DNA from 3 places in the Streptomyces sp. NPDC003327 genome. Region 1 is predicted to be linked to each of the others. Evidence: riboswitches for the same ligand, from Rfam matches in the RefSeq annotation. Region 1 holds a riboswitch; each other region holds the start of a gene.
What was found. Region 1 has a riboswitch for cyclic di-AMP ahead of ACWDVG_RS26765 (transglycosylase SLT domain-containing protein). Riboswitches for the same ligand answer to the same signal wherever they lie in the genome.
Positions count from the first base shown of each region.

Region 1 (4,490 bases):
AGGCGGGGCATGCTTCCCATCAGTCGCAGGGGATTCGTCGGCATCGGCGCGGGGCTCGTCGCCGGGGCGGCGCTGCCGCCGACGCGGGCGTCGGCCGCCGCGAGGGCCGCCACGGGCACCCTCACCGACGTCCGGCACGTGGTGATCCTGATGCAGGAGAACCGCAGCTTCGACCACTACTTCGGCACCCTGCGGGGAGTACGGGGCTTCGGCGACCGGGCGGCGGGGAACCTGCCCGGCGGCTGGAGCGTCTTCCAGCAGCCGAACTGGGGCGGGCGGCAGTACCCGTGGCTGCTCAGCGACACCCCGCCGGCGGGCGGGGTGGACGGCGAGACGCTCGCGCAGTGCACCGGCGACCTGCCGCACAGCTGGACCTCGCAGCACGCCGCCTGGAACGGGGGCCGCCTCGACAACTGGGTGACGGGGGTGGGCAACACGCGGACGCTCGGTTACCTCGACCGCCAGGACATCCCCTTCCACCACGCCCTCGCCGACCACTACACGATCTGCGACTCCTACTTCTGTTCGGCCCTCAGCGCGACCGGCCCCAACCGCACCTTCCTGTGGAGCGGGCGGATCGACGCCTCCAGCAAGGACGGCGGCGAGGAGTCCGGGCTGACCTGGGAGACGTACGCGGAGGCGCTGCAGCGGGCCGGGGTGAGCTGGAAGGTCTACCAGAACGCGCAGGACAACTACGGCGACAACGGCCTCGCCTACTTCAAGCGGTTCACGGACGCCCGGCCCGGCGACCCGCTGTACGACCGCGGGATGGGGTCCGTCCCGCGGGTGACCGGGTCGACGCCGGACGACATCGCCGCCGCGATCCGCGCCGACGTGCGCGCGGGCACGCTGCCACAGGTGTCGTGGGTGGTGGCGAGCGAGGCGTTCTCGGAGCACCCCTACGCCCCGCCGGGCGACGGCGCGCACTTCGTCGACCTGGTGTACCGGGCGCTCGCCGCGGACGCGGAGGTGTTCGACTCGACGGTGATGTTCCTCAACTACGACGAGAACGACGGCTTCTTCGACCACGTGCCGCCGCCGGTCGCGCCGCCGGGGACCCCGGGCGAGTACCTCGACGGCGTTCCGGTCGGGCTGGGATTCCGCGTCCCCATGGTCGTCATGTCGCCGTGGACGCGCGGGGGCTGGGTGAGCTCGGAGGTCTTCGACCACACCTCCGTGCTGCGCTTCCTGGAGACCTGGACGACCGCCCTCGGCACCCCGGCGACCTGCCCGAACATCAGTGCGTGGCGGCGGAGGGTGACGGGCGACCTCACCGGGGTCTTCGACTTCGCCCGTCCGGTGTACGGCGTACCGGCCGGCCTGCCGGGCACGGCGAAGGTGATCGGCCAGGCGACCTGCGCACCGCTGCCGAACCCGGCGCCGCAGAACAACGCGCTGCCCGCCCAGGAACCGGGCACGCGACCGGCTCGCGCCCTGCCGTACCAGGTCAACGGCAACCTCGACCGCTTCGAGTTCGGCTCGTCCGGGAAGATCCTCGCCTGGTTCTCGATGACGAACCAGGGCGCGGAGGCGAAGCGGGCCGCCCACTTCTCGATCCATCCCCACCAGCACCGGGACACGGCCGCCTGGCAGTACACGGTCGATCCGGGCGGCACGGCCACCGACTACTTCAACATCGGTCTGGGCTCGGGGTCCGGGAAGTACGACATCTCGATGATGGGACCCAACCGCTTCCTGCGCCGCTTCACGGGGGACGCCTCCAAGGCCGGGAAGGCCGTGGAGGTGACGGCCCGGTACGCCACCGACCCCGGCACCGGCAGGACGGCCTTGTGGTTCCGGATGACGAACGCCTCGGCGGGGCCCGTCACGTTCACGATCCGGTCGAACGCCTACCGGACGGACGGCCCGTGGACGTACACGGTGCCGGCGAACGCGGCGCGCGAGGACGTCTTCAACGTCGTCGCGTACCAGAACGGCTGGTACGACTTCACGGTCCTCGCCGACATCGACGGGAGCTGGTCGCGGCGGTACACGGGTCACATCGAGACGGGCGCGCCGAGCGTCACCGGCTGAGGCGCCGGGCTCAGTGGCCCGCGTGCGCGGCGCGCCGGATCGTGGCGTCCAGCAGGGCGACCGCGTCGGCGGCGGTACGGCCGGGGGCACGGTTCCAGGGGCCGATGAGGCCCTGCCAGCCCCGGCAGCGCAGTTCGGTGACGACCCAGGCGGCGGCCTCGTTCATGGTGTCGGCGCTGCCGTAGCCGAGGCGGTGGGCGGTGAGGAGGGCGCCGCAGACGCAGCGGGCGCCGCGGGCGTCGCGCAGTCGGTAGGGGGCGTTCTGCCAGCCCCACTCCTCAAGGACACGCCGGGCGTACGCGAGGTGCACGGAGGGGCGCAGGTCGGCCTGGCCGATGCGGCGCCAGGCGTGGAGCCGGTCCGGCAGGACGGCGCCGATCCGGCCGGGGAGCCGTCGCTCGGCGGGGCCGGGCGGCGGCAGGGCGGCGAGCGCGTCGGCCACCAGCCGGTCGACCGGGACGGTGAGCAGTGCGCGCCAGTCGCCGGGGCCCTCCTCGGCCGGGTCCGGGGGCGGCGGGGGCGTGCGGCTCGGGGCGGGTGCCGGGGGCGTGCGCGGCAGCGCGGGTGCCGGTGCCGTCCAGTGGGTGACGATCTGCTGCCAGGCGGCGCTCTCGTAGAGCGCCGCCGCCTCGCGGTCGAGGGCGTCCGGGGTGGGGGCGGGGGCGGAGGGGGGCATCCGGTGGCTCCTGGGGTTCGAATCCTCCTCATCATTGAGGAGGAATGTCCGATATGCCACTTATGACACTCGGGGCACTCCACGCCCACCCAGGCGTGCATTTCACGCGCTTCGCGCACAAAGGGAATTGCCAGCGCCAATGCGGACATTGTTCTCCGCGTGACGCGACTCACTTCCCGGCGCGTCTCCGGGCGTCGTCGCCGCGCGGGATCCGTACGCCGCAAGGGAATTCACCGGCCGCTCCCGTGGGTCGATCTTGAATTCCGCTTATTCGGGTGCCTTTTGTCGATCTCCGCCCGACCGCGCGTCTTGTTCTGCGTCCTCTTCCTCGCCTACGGTCACCCCCATTCGAGCGGATCGCCGAATCCTGCCACCGCCCGAAGACCTCCCTTTCACCCGACGGCAGGAGCGGGGGACCCACGAAAACGCCGGTCCGGTCATCCGGAGCGGCTCGGGGTGAAGCCGCGTGCGCGCGGCCGGACACCTCCCGTCCGAACCCGACAGCTCACCCCGCAGGCGCCGGAGAGGAACCCCGTCATGCCTGCACACGGTAAGCACCGCCGTCCCCGCCGCAGCCCCGTCTCCCGTGGTCTCGCGCTCGCCGGAACCGGCAGCGCCGCCCTCGCCCTCCCGCTGATCGTGCCCGCGACGGCCGGTGCGCAGCCGGTCTCCGGCACCCCGGAGACCGCCGCGCGAGCGTTCGCCGCCCACCCCGCAGCGGCCCCCGCCCTTTCCGCGCCGGCCGCACTTCCGGCTGCTCCCGCCGCCGCGCGCACCTACACCGTGGTGGCCGGCGACTCGCTTTCCCTGATCGCGCAGAAGAAGGGAATTCAGGGCGGCTGGAAGTCCCTTTACCGGATCAACAGGACCGTGGTGGGCGACGACCCGTCACTCATTCACCCCGGTCTCGAACTGACGATTCGTCGGGATTCCGCGAAGCCCGCCACGACCACGAAGCCCGCGACATCCACGAGCGCCGGGAAGGCAGCCAAGTCCGCTCCGGCGACGCCCGAGCGCGCCAGCCGTTCGGAGCAGCGCTCGGCCCCGGCCACCTCCTCCGGCGCCTCGGCCGCTGCCCCGGCCGCGGCCGTGCAGGCAGCGGCACCCGCCTACGCCGACAACCTGGACGGCTGGATCCGCGAGTCGCTGGACGTCATGGCCCGCAACGGCATCCCCGGCTCGTACGACGGCATCCTCCGCAACGTCATGCGCGAGTCCTCCGGCAACCCCCGGGCGATCAACCTCTGGGACTCCAACGCCGCCGCCGGCACGCCCTCCAAGGGCCTGCTCCAGGTGATCGAGCCGACGTTCCTCGCCTACCACGTGCCGGGCACGGCCATGGACCTGTACGACCCGGTCGCCAACATCACCGCGGCCTGCAACTACGCGGCCGACCGCTACGGCTCCATCGACAACGTCAACGGTCCCTACTGATCCGCGCCCGGGAAGTGCCCGGTGAACCAGGAGGTGGCGAGCCGCGCCACCTCCTCCAGGGCACCGGGCTCCTCGAAGAGGTGCGTGGCCCCGGGCACGACGGCCAGCCGGTTCTCGCAGCGCAGCAGCGCCCGCGCCCGCCGGTTGAGGTCGAGGACGAGCGCGTCGTCGCCGCCCACCACGAGGAGGGTCGGGGCGCGGACCCCGGCCAGCCGCTCACCCGCGAGGTCCGGCCTGCCGCCGCGCGAGACGATCGCGGCCGGCTCCGGCCCCGTCCGCTCCCCGGATCCGTCCGCGGCTTCGGGCGGCGCCCCCCCCGGGGGGGGCCGCCCCCCGGGGGCGCCCG
Region 1 is NZ_JBSFSA010000046.1:46,330-50,819, forward strand. Features, by position in the region: gene ACWDVG_RS26755 (phosphocholine-specific phospholipase C) at 10-2,034, shown strand; gene ACWDVG_RS26760 (DUF6197 family protein) at 2,045-2,710, opposite strand; cyclic di-AMP (ydaO/yuaA leader) riboswitch at 3,059-3,242, shown strand; gene ACWDVG_RS26765 (transglycosylase SLT domain-containing protein) at 3,248-4,144, shown strand; partial or broken gene ACWDVG_RS26770 (hypothetical protein) at 4,138-4,490, opposite strand, start outside.

Region 2 (4,490 bases), on a different contig from region 1:
GGTGGAGCTGGCGACCTGGCGGTACGCGACGCGGGACCTGACCATCGGCGGGCAGGCCGTGCCCGCGGGCGATCCGGTGCTCGTGGTGCTCGCCGCGGCCGACCGGGACCCGGCGCGGTTCGCGGAGCCGGACACGCTCGACCTCGCCCGGCGGGACAACCAGCACCTCGGGTACGGGCACGGCATCCACTACTGCCTGGGAGCGCCGCTCGCGCGCCTGGAGGGGCAGGCGGCGCTCGCGACCCTGCTGACGCGCCTGCCGGACCTGCGACTTGCCGTCGACCCGGACGAACTCCGGTGGCGCGGTGGGCTCATCATGCGGGGATTGCGGACGCTTCCGGTGGAGTTCACCCCTTCCGTACGGGTGCACGGAGCTGAGTCCGCGTCAGAAATGTGATCTTCACGTGATCGCGGGTCGACCGACTTGTGACGGACGTTCGAATGCCGCTACGTTTCCCGGCAGTCTCAGCCGTCACGTGAAAGGCGTTCACATGCGCTCCGGGAACGGACGACACCGTCGCCCCCGTCAGGCCCCCGCCCTCGTCGTCGCGGCGGGCGTGACCGGATCCGCCATGGCGCTGCCGCTGCTCGCCACCGGATCGGCCTCCGCCGCCGACGCCACCACCTGGGACCGGGTCGCCGAGTGCGAGTCCGGCGGCCAGTGGAGTGCCAACTTCGGCAACGGCATGTACGGCGGGCTCCAGATGACCCAGGAGGCCTGGGAGCGGCACGGCGGCCTCGCCTACGCGCCCAGCCCCGACCTGGCCAGCCGTGCCCAGCAGATCGCCGTCGCCGACAAGGCGCTCGCCGCGGGCTCCCTGGACTGGGCGACCTGCGCCCCGATCGCGGGTCTGAAGAACGACGGGAAGGCCACGGGCGTGAACCCCGGCCCCACCGTCGCGCCCGTCGAGGAGGGCGGCCTCGCCCCGGAGTCCAACCGGACCGCCGGGACCGCGGCCCCGTCCGCGCCCGCCACCTCGGCGCCGGCCACGCGGGCCCCCGCGTCGGCCGTGCCCACGTCCCCCGGCGTCCCGTCCTCGCCCGCCGCCCCGGTCGCGCCCACGGCGCCGACGACCCCGGCCGCGCCACCGACGACGCCGTCCGCGCCCGGCACGCCCGCGGACCCGGACGCGCCGACCGCCCCGGTGGCGCCCGACGCGTCCGTGACGCCCGGATCGCCCGACGCGGCACCGGGTGACGGGGTGTCGGCCACGCCCGGCGCGGGCAAGCACCGCGGCGGCGCCGCGCCGGAGGAAACGGGCAAGTCGGGCAGTTCCACCGGATCGGGTCGCCATGCGGCACCGGCGGACAAGCTCACCGAAACGCCCATCGAAGCGCCCGTGACTGACGGAGCGAAGGATTCGGGCGCAACGGACACTCGGGGCACTTCGGACGCGTACACCGTCCAGCCCGGCGACAGCCTCTCCGAGATTGCACAGGAGAACGAACTCGCCGGAGGCTGGAACGCCCTCTACGACGCCAACCGGCGGACCGTGGGCATCGATCCGGACCTGATCCTCCCTGGTCAGAGCCTCGATCTGACGATCGGTTCGGAGTCGGCGGCCGGGTAGTTCGGGGGCGTATGTCCGGTTCTGGGCAAGTGAGACATGGGTCTCTTCGTCCCAACTGGCGTGTCACGCCCGCAAAGTTTGCTTCCGTCGCCTCTCACCTGCGCAAACACACCTCGCCGGAAGGCAAGGAAGGCCGATTTTTCCGCAATGGGCCTCTTTGAACTTCCGGCGGGTGTGTGTCTACGGTCGTCACCGCTCGCCACCGCGGGCCCCGTCGACCGAATCGCCGAATCCTGCCGTCGGCCGATGGGAACAGTCGTCGCGCAAGCGCCGAAGGCAGGAGCGGGGGACCCAAGGTAAGTGCCGGGCCCGGCCGTCCAGACGGACGACCGAGGAACGGCTCGGGGTGAAGCCGCGTGCACCAGCACGCGGCCGGGCGACTCTTCGGCCCGAACCCGACAGCTCACCTCGCAGGCGTCGGTGAGGAGAATCTCCATGCTGTTTTCCGGCAAGGGCAAACACCGCCGTCCCTCCAAGGCCACCCAGGTCGTCACGCTCGTCGGCGTCACCGGTGTCGCCGTCGCCGCCCCGCTGATGACCGCGGGCACCGCCTCCGCCGCCACCGCCTCCGAGTGGGACGTCGTCGCCCAGTGCGAGTCCGGCGGCAACTGGTCCATCAACACCGGCAACGGCTACTACGGCGGCCTGCAGTTCTCGGCCTCCACCTGGGCCGCGTACGGCGGCACCGCCTACGCCTCGACCGCCGACCAGGCGTCGAAGTCCCAGCAGATCGCCATCGCCGAGAAGGTCCTCGCGGGCCAGGGCAAGGGCGCCTGGCCGTCCTGCGGCGTCGGCCTGTCCGGTGCCTCCTACGACGGCGGCGCCGCCGAGAGCGCCCCGCAGCAGAGCGAGCCCCAGCAGAGCGCCCCCCAGCCGGAGCGCTCGACCGAGCAGCCGACCACCCGCAGCCAGCAGCGCCAGGCCCCGGCCGCGCAGCCCGCGCCGTCGACCGAGTCGAAGAAGACCGTCACCACCCCGACCGGCAAGAAGGTCAAGAAGGGCGACGGCGAGTACAAGGTCGTCACCGGCGACACGCTCAGCAAGATCGCCCAGGCGCACGGCGTCAAGGGCGGCTGGGCCACGCTCTTCGAGCTGAACAAGGACGTCGTCGAGAACGCCGACCTCATCTACCCGGGTCAGCAGCTCCACCTGAAGTGAGCCGCGCGGTCCCCGTGAGTCCGGCGGCTCGCGCGGACCCGACGACCCTCCCGCGGTGACCCACCCCGGTCCGGCGCGCCCCTTCCCCCGTGCGCACCGGACCGGGGTTCCGTCTGTTCCCCCCCCCGGCTTGTTGCCTCCAGGCTGTTACCCGCAGGTAGAGAAGGGGTCTTTCGCCCCGGGATGCGTGCCCTTGGGTCCTTTTTCGTCCCAGGGGGCGGGCGCCCGGCTGGCTGGAGGCCCTGAGCCGGTTAGGCTCTTGTCGCAAGGCGTACGAGACCTTGCGACCCATGCGTCACACCTAGCGTCACATCCCAGAAGGAGATGCTCGTGCCGTCCATCGACGTCGTCGTAGCCCGGGAAATCCTGGACTCCCGAGGCAACCCCACGGTCGAGGTCGAGGTCGGCCTCGACGACGGCAGCACCGGCCGTGCTGCCGTTCCGTCCGGTGCCTCCACCGGTGCGTTCGAGGCCCTCGAGCTCCGCGACGGCGACCAGAACCGCTACCTCGGCAAGGGTGTCGAGAAGGCCGTCCTCGCCGTCATCGAGCAGATCGGCCCGGAGCTCGTCGGCTACGACGCCACCGAGCAGCGCCTGATCGACCAGGCCATGTTCGACCTGGACGCCACCCCGGACAAGTCCTCGCTCGGCGCCAACGCCATCCTCGGCGTCTCTCTCGCCGTCGCGCACGCCGCCTCCGAGGCCAGCGACCTCCCCCTCTTCCGCTACCTCGGCGGCCCGAACGCGCACCTGCTGCCCGTTCCGATGATGAACATCCTGAACGGCGGCTCGCACGCCGACTCCAACGTGGACATCCAGGAGTTCATGATCGCCCCGATCGGCGCGGAGTCCTTCTCCGAGGCCCTCCGCTGGGGCACCGAGGTCTACCACACCCTCAAGGCCGTCCTGAAGACCAAGGGCCTCTCCACCGGCCTCGGCGACGAGGGCGGCTTCGCGCCGAACCTCGGCTCCAACCGTGAGGCGCTCGACCTCATCCTGGAGGCCATCAAGCAGGCCGGCTACGTGCCCGGCAAGGACGTCGCCCTCGCCCTGGACGTCGCCGCCTCCGAGTTCTACAAGGACGGCTCGTACCTCTTCGAGGGCAAGGAGCGCTCCGCCGCCGAGATGACGGAGTACTACGAGGAGCTCGTCTCCGCGTACCCGCTCGTCTCCATCGAGGACCCGCTGTTCGAGGACGACTGGGCCGGCTGGAACGTCATCACCGAGAAGCTCGGCGACAAGGTCCAGCTCGTCGGTGACGACCTGTTCGTCACCAACCCCGAGCGCCTCGCCCGCGGCATCGAGGAGAAGTCCGCCAACGCCCTCCTGGTGAAGGTCAACCAGATCGGCTCGCTGACCGAGACCCTCGACGCCGTCGAGCTCGCCCAGCGCAACGGCTTCAAGTGCATGATGTCCCACCGCTCCGGCGAGACCGAGGACGTCACCATCGCCGACCTCGCCGTCGCCACCAACTGCGGCCAGATCAAGACCGGCGCCCCGGCCCGCTCCGAGCGCGTCGCCAAGTACAACCAGCTCCTGCGCATCGAGGAGATCCTCGACGACGCCGCGGTCTACGCCGGCCGCAGCGCCTTCCCGCGCTTCAAGGGCTGACCTGGCCTGACGTCGTAGATCCGTACGTCCCCGCACCCGGTCCCGTACCGTGTGCGGGGACGTACGTCTGACCAGGGGAGGCGACACGACATGGCCGCGAAGAACCGGGACCGGTTCTCGACCGCGACCCGCATCAGGCTGCTCGGCGAG
Region 2 is NZ_JBSFSA010000030.1:25,840-30,329, forward strand. Features, by position in the region: gene ACWDVG_RS21675 (cytochrome P450 family protein) at 1-397, shown strand, start outside; gene ACWDVG_RS21680 (transglycosylase family protein) at 492-1,571, shown strand; cyclic di-AMP (ydaO/yuaA leader) riboswitch at 1,830-2,003, shown strand; gene ACWDVG_RS21685 (transglycosylase family protein) at 2,007-2,729, shown strand; gene eno (phosphopyruvate hydratase) at 3,060-4,340, shown strand; gene ACWDVG_RS21695 (FtsB family cell division protein) at 4,431-4,490, shown strand, end outside.
Region 2: another riboswitch for cyclic di-AMP. It lies ahead of ACWDVG_RS21685 (transglycosylase family protein); the one in region 1 lies ahead of ACWDVG_RS26765 (transglycosylase SLT domain-containing protein).

Region 3 (4,490 bases), on a different contig from region 1:
CGCCGTGTTGACGACATGTTGCGAAACCCTCACGCGGCCGCGCTCGGGCTTTTTGAGGCGATGCAGCGGGAGGGAACGCTCCACGTGGAGCGCGGTCATCGCCCGCGCCCGCTCGGCGTCCCCGCGGGCGACCGCGTCCACGATGGCGCCGTGCTCGGCCCAGGCCTCCACGGGCTGGGCGGGCTGCTCCACCACGTACATCCAGGCGATCTTGTGCCGCAGCTGGGTGAGCGGCGCCGTCAGGGCCGGGCTCCCCGACGCCTGCGCCAGCGTCTCGTGGAACCAGCCGCCCAGGGAGCGCAGATCCTCGCCCTGGCCGCGTCGGGCCCGCTCCTGCCCCAGCCTGACCAGGCCGCGCAGCACCTTGAGGTGAGCGTCGGTGCGCCGCTGCGCCGCCCGCGCCGCGCCCAGCGGCTCCAGCAGCGCACGGACGTCGAGCAGATCGGCCGCCTCCTGCTCGGTGGGTTCCGCGACGTGCGCGCCCGCGTGACGGCGGGTCACCACGAACCCCTCGGACTCCAGGGTGCGCAGGGCCTCACGGACCGGGACGCGGGAGACGCCGTACCGCCGGGCGAGCTGCTCCTCCGTCAGCCGGCTGCCGCGCTCGAAGACGCCGGAGACGATGTCGTCCCGAATCGCCGTGCATACCGAATGCGCGGGAATGCGCATGTCCGACCTCCGCCTGTGATCCGCGCACCGAATTCGACGCCTGCTGCCGCGACTCTATTGCAGCACACCGGAATTTCCGATGCCCGGCCGCCGGGCAGGTATATCTTCTGGCCACACGAAAAGCCCCGGCTCGGTACGAGCCGGGGCTTTCGCGACGGATGTGGCGGCGGCGGACGTCAGACGTTGACGCCTCGGGCGCGCAGGTACGCGACGGGGTTGATGTCCGAGCCGTAGTCGGGGCTCGTGCGGGCCTCGAAGTGGAGGTGCGGCCCGGTGGAGTTGCCGGTGGAGCCGGAGACGCCTATCTGCTGGCCGGGCTCGACGGTCTGGCCGACGTGGACGTCGATGGAGGCGAGGTGACCGTACTGGGTGTACGTGCCGTCGTGCATCCGGATGACGATGTTGTTGCCGTACGCGCCGCCCCAGCCGGCCTCGACGACGGTGCCGGAGCCGACGGAGACGACCCGGCTGCCGTAGGAGGCGTGGAAGTCGACGCCGGAGTGGCTGCCGGAGGACCAGAGGGAGCCGCCGGTCTTGTAGCCGGTGGAGACGTACGAGCCGGCGATCGGGAGCTGGAAGGAGGCCAGACGGCGGCGCTCCGCCTCGCGGGCGGCACGCTCGCGGGCCTCGCGGATCTCCTGGGCGCGGGCCTCGGCCTTGCGCTTCGCCTCGGCCTCCGCCTTCGCCTTGGCGTCGGCCTCGAAGGCTTCCTTCTCCTGCGCGTCGACCTGGGCGCTGACCCGGTCCGCGAGGGATTCCTCGGTGATCACACGGGTGAGGCCGGTGTCCTCGACGGAACCGTGGTTGTCCGTGTCGGCGGCCAGCGCCGGGGAGGCGAGGGTGCCGATGACGCCGGTGGTGGCGAGCGTCGCCGCGCCGGCGATGCCCGCGCCGCGGCGCGCCATCCGGCTCGGAGCACGATGCTTCCCGGTGGCACGGGTGAACGCCAAGAGGCTGATCCTTTCCTTCCCTCTCGCCTACCGGGTTAGCTGACGGGTTCGGAGCAGGAAGGTCTCCTACGAGCCCCTCCGCACGAGGCGAAGGCGCCCGATTCACCCCAGGGACTGAGTGGGTCCCCGGCTCCCCGGGCTCGCGCCTGACGGGGACTCGGCGATCGCTGTCCGATGCCGCGGATGCGGCGGGTGCAACGGACGGACAGCGCCCACGACGCTAGGCCGATCAACTGTCGATCACCAAACAGACGCGCTCTTTTGTAAGACATGCCACAGGGCAGACGATCACACTTACCGCCAATCCGGACAATGCGAAGGACCCCGACCTTTGCAGGGATCGGGGTCCTCTCGCGCCCGGCGCCAGCCGGGCGGTGGGCGTCAATCAGCCCGTCACGACGGTCACTTCACCGATGCCGAGGGCGCGCACCGGCTCCTCGATCCGCGCGGCGTCGCCCACCAGGACGGTGACGAGCCGGTCGACCGGGAAGGCCCGGACGACGGCGGCCGTGGCCTCGACCGTGCCGGTCTCGGCCAGCCGCGCGTACAACTGCGCCTGGTAGTCGTCCGGGAGGTGCTGCTCGACCTGGTCGGCGAGCGTCCCGGCGACGGAGGCGGCCGTCTCGTACTTGAGGGGCGCGACCCCCACCAGGTTCTGCACGGCGGTCTCGCGCTCCTCGTCGGTGAGCCCCTCGGCCGCCAGGGTGCGCAGCACCTTCCACAGGTCCTCGAGGGCCGGTCCGGTGTTGGGGGTGTCGACGGAGCCGCTGATGGCGAGCATCGAGGCGCCGTTGCCCTCGCCGTCCGAGCGGAGCACCTGGCCGAAGGCCCGCACGCCGTACGTGTAGCCCTTCTCCTCGCGCAGGACCCGGTCGAGGCGGGAGGTGAGCGTGCCGCCGAGGCAGTACGTGCCGAGGACCTGCGCCGGCCAGACGCCGTCGTGGCGGTCCGGACCGATCCGGCCGATGAGCAACTGGGTCTGGACGGCGCCGGGCCGGTCCACGATGACGACCCGTCCGGTGTCGTCGGCGGTGATCGGCGGCATCCGGCGCGGCTCGGCCGGCTCCCCCGCCCAGGCGCCGAGGGTCTCGGCGAGGACCTTGTCGAGGTCGACCCCGGTCAGGTCGCCGACAACCACGGCCGTGGCCGTGGCGGGCCGGACGTACGCCTCGTAGAAGGCACGGACGGCGGCGGCGTCGATCGCGGCGACGGTCTCCTCGGTGCCCTGACGCGGCCGGGACATCCGGGAGTCGGCCGGGAAGAGCTCCTTGGAGAGCTGCTTGGCGGCGCGGCGGGACGGGTTGGCCGTCTCGTGCGGGATCTCGTCCAGGCGGTTGCCCACCAGGCGCTCGATCTCGGTCTCAAGGAACGCCGGCGCGATCAGGGCCTCGGAGAGCAGGCCGAGCGCCTTGGGCAGCCGGGAGACGGGGACCTCGAGGGAGACCCGTACGCCCGGGTGGTCGGCGTGCGCGTCGAGGGTGGCGCCGCAGCGCTCCAGCTCGGCCGCGAACTCCTCGGCGCTGCGCTGGTCGGTGCCCTCGGAGAGCGCGCGGGCCATGATCGTGGCGACGCCGTCGAGGCCGTCGGGCTCGGCGTCCAGGGGGGCGTCGAGGAAGATCTCGACGGCCACGACCTGCTGGCCGGGGCGGTGGCTGCGGAGCACCGTCAGGCCGTTGGCGAGGGTGCCGCGCTCGGGAGCCGGGAAGGCCCACGGCCTCGCGGTGCCCGGCCGGGGCTGCGGGTGGAAGTCCATGCTGGTCAAAGACACGGCAGCGTCGGTCACTGGTCCGCTCCCTCTTCCTCGTCGCTGTCGCTCTGCTCCGCGGTCACCGGCTCGTAGACCAGCACCGCGCGGTTGTCGGGCCGGAGCCTGGCCGCGGCGACGGCCCGCACCTCCTCGGCGGTGACGTCGAGGACGCGGTCGACGGCGGTGAGGGCGAGCTGCGGGTCGCCGAACAGCACGGCGAACCGGCACAGTTCGTCGGCGCGGCCCGCGACCGTGCCGAGCCGGTCGAGCCACTCGCGCTCCAGCTGGGCCTGGGCGCGCTCCATCTCCTCCGGCGTGGGCCCCTCGGCGGCGAAGCGGGCCAGCTCCTCGTCGACGGCCTCCTCGATGCGGGGCACCTCGACGCCGCCGGAGGTCTTGACGTCCAGCCAGCCGAGCGAGGGCGCGCCCGCGAGCCGCAGCAGGCCGAAGCCGGCGGCGACGGCCGTGCGGTCGCGGCGGACCAGGCGGTTGTGCAGGCGGGAGGACTCCCCGCCGCCCAGGACCGTCAGGGCGAGGTCGGCGGCGTCGCACTCGCGGGTGCCGTCGTGGGGCAGCCGGTAGGCCGCCATCAGCGCGCGGGCCGGCACCTCCTCCTCGACGACCTCGCGGAGCTGCTCGCCGATCGTCTCGGGCAGCGAGCCGTCGCGCGGCTCCGGCTTGCCGTCGTGGCCGGGGATGGAGCCGAAGTACTTCTCCACCCAGGCGAGCGTCTGCTGCGGGTCGATGTCGCCGACGACGGACAGGACCGCGTTGTTCGGCGCGTAGTAGGTGCGGAAGAAGTTCCGCGCGTCCTCCAGCGTCGCCGCGTCCAGGTCCGCCATGGAGCCGATCGGCGTGTGGTGGTACGGGTGGCCCTCCGGGTACGCGAGGGCGGTCAGCTTCTCGAACGCCGTGCCGTACGGCACGTTGTCGTACCGCTGGCGGCGCTCGTTCTTGACGACGTCCCGCTGGTTCTCCATCGACTCGTCGTCGAGGGCGGCGAGCAGGGAGCCCATGCGGTCGGCCTCCAGCCAGAGCGCGAGCTCCAGCTGGTGGGCGGGCATGGTCTCGAAGTAGTTGGTGCGCTCGAAGCTCGTCGTGCCGTTGAGCGAGCCTCCCGCGCC
Region 3 is NZ_JBSFSA010000016.1:75,376-79,865, reverse strand. Features, by position in the region: gene ACWDVG_RS16140 (GntR family transcriptional regulator) at 1-669, opposite strand, end outside; gene ACWDVG_RS16135 (M23 family metallopeptidase) at 846-1,619, opposite strand; cyclic di-AMP (ydaO/yuaA leader) riboswitch at 1,629-1,792, opposite strand; gene ACWDVG_RS16130 (M16 family metallopeptidase) at 2,005-3,402, opposite strand; gene ACWDVG_RS16125 (M16 family metallopeptidase) at 3,399-4,490, opposite strand, start outside.
Region 3: another riboswitch for cyclic di-AMP. It lies ahead of ACWDVG_RS16135 (M23 family metallopeptidase); the one in region 1 lies ahead of ACWDVG_RS26765 (transglycosylase SLT domain-containing protein).